Regions from separate parts of the Quatrionicoccus australiensis genome, predicted to be linked through region 1. Evidence: predicted binding sites of a transcription regulator. Region 1 holds the regulator's gene; the other holds the start of a gene.

Evidence for each region. Region 1 encodes LexA, which represses DNA repair genes until DNA is damaged. Its sites were predicted from a motif close to ACTGTATNTANATACAGT; they were not measured.
Region 2: the regulator LexA is predicted to act here: its motif matches at 1,493-1,510, upstream of recA (recombinase RecA).

The regions. Positions count from the first base shown of each region.
Region 1 is NZ_CP075188.1:1,831,143-1,833,600, forward strand. Features, by position in the region: gene KI612_RS08665 (helix-turn-helix domain-containing protein) at 1-349, shown strand, start outside; gene lexA (transcriptional repressor LexA) at 824-1,429, shown strand; gene imuA (translesion DNA synthesis-associated protein ImuA) at 1,426-2,133, shown strand; gene KI612_RS08680 (Y-family DNA polymerase) at 2,066-2,458, shown strand, end outside.
Region 2 is NZ_CP075188.1:4,120,637-4,123,094, forward strand. Features, by position in the region: gene recX (recombination regulator RecX) at 1-295, opposite strand, end outside; gene recA (recombinase RecA) at 288-1,316, opposite strand; gene KI612_RS19540 (hypothetical protein) at 1,551-1,754, shown strand; gene KI612_RS19545 (RluA family pseudouridine synthase) at 1,751-2,404, shown strand.

The sequences.
Region 1 (2,458 bases):
TGCTCACGATATTTTGGGGTTCGTTATCGAGGCTATATCCGATGTAACGACAAGCGAATGGTTAATGGACAAGGCAGAGCTTGAGTCAAGACCAGATGTCCCATGGGATATGACCCAATGGATTGATTTGTCAGTATTGAACCAATTGGTAGCGGCGCTATTTGAAAACGCTAGGCTGCTCCGAGATGTGTTTGGAGCTGTCAATTTTGTGCTTGGGAATGACGGACCTTACAAGCTATCTCCCCAGAAGAGATTGGCTACGATTTTGATGCTCTATAAAACATTCCGTGCAACAGGTGAAACAGATCCAGACATGGTTCTGGAGGCGATTGAGCTTGCGGCCAGTTAACGTCTAAGTTCGTAACGCCCGCGTTGTGATTTGCGCGATATTTGGCACAACCCCCAGGATGCGCAATATCCTCCGTAGGGTTCTCAATGGGTTCCCAATACCCCGAAAAACAGCAAAAAACAGGGTGCGCAATACCTGATCAATTACTAAGCTGCGTAATTTTTAAGCGCCCACCGTGTTCACGCCCGCCCCCGGTCTACTGTTCATTCCAAACCACGAAACACCCGTAAACGCTTGAAACACGGCTATTTCTTTCCATTCTCGTACTGGATTTGTGCATTTTCCACGGGGCCGCTTTTTTTGGGCGCCGCCCGGAAACCCACGCCCCGCAAGGCTCTTTTCCTTCTTTAATTCGTGCGGGCTTTCCCAGAATAAACAATTCCCCCCCACCACCAGCGATCTTAGCAGTTCTCCGCTTGCCAAAAAACAAATGCTGTATAAAAATACAGTCATTGGTTTTTAGTGGAGCAGGCCATGAAACTCACGCCGCGTCAGCAGGAAATTCTCGATTTCATCCGTAACACCCTGGAAGTGCTCGGTGCGCCGCCGACCCGCATGGAAATCGCGCATGCTTTCGGCTTCGCTTCGCCCAATGCCGCCGAGGATCACCTCAAGGCGCTTGCCAAGAAAGGCGCCATCGTCCTCGAAGCCGGCTCGGCGCGCGGCATTCGCCTGATCGAACAGCTCGGCCTGCCGCTGATCGGCAGCGTTGCCGCCGGTTCGCCCATTCTCGCCGTCGAAAACGTACAGGGGCGCTACGCGCTTGATGCCCAGTTGTTCAGCCCACGCGCCGACTATCTGCTCAAGGTGCGCGGTTTGTCGATGATCGATGCCGGCATCTTCGACGGCGATCTGCTCGCCGTGCACAAGACCAACCAGGCGCGTGACGGCCAGATCGTTGTCGCCCGCCTCGACGAGGAAGTCACCGTCAAGCGCCTGCAGCGGCGCAGCGGCTTTATCGAGCTGATTGCCGAAAATCCGGATTTCGAACCCATCATCGTCAATCCCGCCGAAATCGATTTTGCCATCGAAGGCATTGCCGTCGGCCTGATACGCGGGGCGGTCAGCAGCTTCTCATGAGCGCCGTGCCGTTGCCCCTGGCGGAAGTGCTGGCCAGAGGTGACATCTGGCGCGGCGACGCGCTGCCCGGCCTGCCGGAAAACGCCATTGCCAGCGGCCATGCCGAACTTGATGCCGAATTGCCGGGCGGCGGCTGGCCGCGCGGAAATCTCAGCGAAATCCTCGTCGACCGCTGCGGCCAGGGTGAAATGGGCCTGCTGCTGCCGGCGCTGGCCAGCTTGTCGCAGGCCGGCGGCTGGCTGGCCCTGATCGATCCGCCCTGGCAGCCGCATGCACCGGCCTGGGCCGCCGCCGGCGTGGTGCCGGAACGTTTGCTGGTGATCCGCGCCGGGCGCGATGCGGCCTGGTGCTGTGAGCAATTGCTGGCGAGCGGCGGTTTCGCCGGCGTGCTGGCCTGGCCGGCTGTGAGTATCGATGCGCGTGCCTTGCGTCGTTTGCAGGTTGCAGTCGAAGGTCGGCCGACCCTGGCCTGCCTGTGGCGGCCGACCGCGGTGGCCGGCCTGCCGTCGCCGGCACCCCTGCGCCTGGTGCTGGCGGGTGAGGCGAGCGGCCTGACCGTACATATTCTCAAGCGGCGCGGCCGACCGGCGGCGCGGCCACTCCATCTGTCCATTCCCCGTCCCGGGAGATCGTCGCGTGCTCTGGCTGGCCCTTCACTTTCCGCTGTTGCCGCTCGAAGCACTGCCCTTGCGGCAGTCGCCTAGCGCGCTGGTCAATCGCGGGCGGGTGTGCTGCGTCGACCGGGCAGCGGCCGAGGCCGGCGTCGGGTCGGGACAGAAATTATCGACGGCGCTCGGCCTGGCGCCCGCTCTGGCCGTGTTCGAACGCGACGCAGGGCGCGAAGCGGCGGCACTTGCCAGCCTGGCCTGCTGGGCCGGGCGTTTCACGCCGACCGTCAGTCTGGCTGCCCCGGATGCGCTGCTGCTCGAAATCGGCGCTTGCCTGCGTTTGTTCGGCGGCGCTGAAGCCATTGTTGCCGCCGTCGAAGCGGGTTGCCGCGAGCAGTCCTACACGCTGACCTGGGCCGCG
Region 2 (2,458 bases), 1.9 Mb from region 1:
CATCGCCGGCCTCGGGCAAGGCATCGGCAATGTCGTCATCACCGATGCCGCATTGCCGCAGTTCCTGCTTCAGCCGCGCATTGCCGTAGCGCCCGGCACGGGCGACGACGCGCTGACTGGCGTAACGCGAATCGGACAGCAGGCGCTCGGCCTGCAGGCGTTCGAGCACGGCTTCGAGCTGTTCTTCCGACTCCGCCTGCGCGGCGAGCTTGGCCTTCAACTCCGCCCGGCTGTGATCGCGCCGGGTGAGGAGTCGAAGCGCGGCAACCCGCAGCGCAGCAGAGGGATCAGCCATCAACCTTGGCTGCCTTGACCGGCTTGATGACATTGGTGCTGGCCGCTTCGCGGATGCCCGCCTCGATCTCGGCAGCGATTTCCGGGTTGGCCTTGAGGAATTCGCGGGAATTGTCCTTGCCCTGACCGATCTTTTCGCCCTTGTAGGAATACCAGGCGCCGGATTTCTCGACCAGCTTGTGGGCAACCCCGAGTTCGACGATTTCGCCGTGGCGGGAAATGCCTTCGCCGTACAGGATGTCGAAAATGGCTTCGCGGAAGGGCGGCGACACCTTGTTCTTGACGACCTTGACCTTGGTTTCGCTGCCGATGACCTCGTCGCCCTTCTTGATCGAGCCGATGCGGCGGATGTCGAGGCGCACGGAAGCGTAGAACTTGAGCGCATTGCCGCCGGTCGTCGTTTCCGGCGAACCGAACATGACGCCGATCTTCATGCGGATCTGGTTGATGAAGATGACCAAGGTGTTGGTCTTCTTGATGTTGGCGGTCAGCTTGCGCAGTGCCTGGCTCATCAGGCGGGCGTGCAGGCCGACCATCTGGTCGCCCATTTCGCCTTCGATTTCGGCACGCGGCGTCAGCGCCGCGACCGAGTCGATGACGATGATGTCGACCGAGCCGGAACGGACCAGCATGTCGGAAATTTCGAGGGCCTGTTCGCCGGTATCCGGCTGCGAGATCAGCAGGTCACCGACATTGACGCCGAGCTTCTGGGCATATTGCGGATCGAGCGCGTGTTCGGCATCGATGAAGGCGGCAACGCCGCCCAGCTTCTGCATTTCGGCAATGACCTGCAGACAGAGCGTGGTCTTGCCCGAGGATTCCGGACCGTAGATTTCGACAACGCGGCCGCGCGGCAGACCGCCGACGCCCAACGCGATATCCAAGCCGAGCGAACCGGTAGAAACCACCTGGATGCCTTCGTCGATCTCGGCATCGCCCATCTTCATGATGGAGCCTTTGCCGAACTGCTTTTCAATCTGTTGCAGCGCTGCGCTGAGCGCCTTTGCCTTGTTGTCGTCCATGGGGGTACCTCGAAAATTTGAGCGGATTATGGCACAGGGGCCGAAGATGGAATAGAAATTGCTGCATCAGCAGAAAGGTCAGTTCAAGACAAACAAATATCCTTTTGCTGCATTACCCGGAGAAAGCGACAGAACACGCGGTATATTCTCGCTGGCTGATTTGGCGCCCATCGGATACTGGGTATAAATACAGTACATTTACAGTAAGCTATTGGCAAGCAAATTATTCGCCCGATGCAATTCAAACGACTTATCGCACTGCTCATGCTGGCCATGACATTCACCGCCGTCGGCAAACCCGCCGCCTGGTACTGGTGGGCCAGCCGCATCGACGGCCAGCGCATCTGCGCCCAGACGGCGCCGGCAAAAGGCTGGCTGCGGGACAGCGGGCCGTTCGCCGACAGTCGCTGCAGCGACGTCCCGCCCCGCCAGCCATGAGCGCCTATTACCCACCGGTAGACACCGGTCTGACCCCGCTTTTCGTCGATGACACGCTGCTCATCGTCGACAAGCCGGCCGGCCTGCTCTCAGTGCCAGGCCGCGGCGAGGACAAGGCGGATTGCCTGGCCAGCCGCATCCAGGCGCAATTTGCCGATGCGCTGATCGTGCACCGCCTGGACATGTCGACTTCCGGCCTGCTCGTGCTGGCGCGCGGCGAAGAAATGCACCGGCTGCTCTCGAAGCTGTTCCGCGACCGCCTGGTGGACAAGCGCTATGTCGCCGTCGTCGACGGCCTGCTCAAGGCAGAGCAGGGCGAGGTCGAACTGCCGCTCATCTGCGACTGGCCGAACCGGCCGCGCCAGAAGGTCGATTTCGATATCGGCAAACCTTCGCTGACCCGCTTCCGCCGCCTCGAACTTGACCCGGTCAACAACCTAACGCGCGTCGAACTCGAACCCTTTACCGGCCGCTCGCACCAGTTGCGCGTACACATGGCCGAACTCGGCCATCCGATTCTCGGCGACGACCTTTACGCCGGCGCCGCCGAGGGCAAGGCGGATCGCCTGTTGCTGCACGCCATGGATTTGGCCTTTTCCCACCCGTTGACCGGTGAGGCACTACGTTTCCACTGCCCGCCGCCGTTCTGATCCGGGCTGGGCGCAATCACCTTATAATTTCCGCGTTTTCAACCTCTTGGCCTC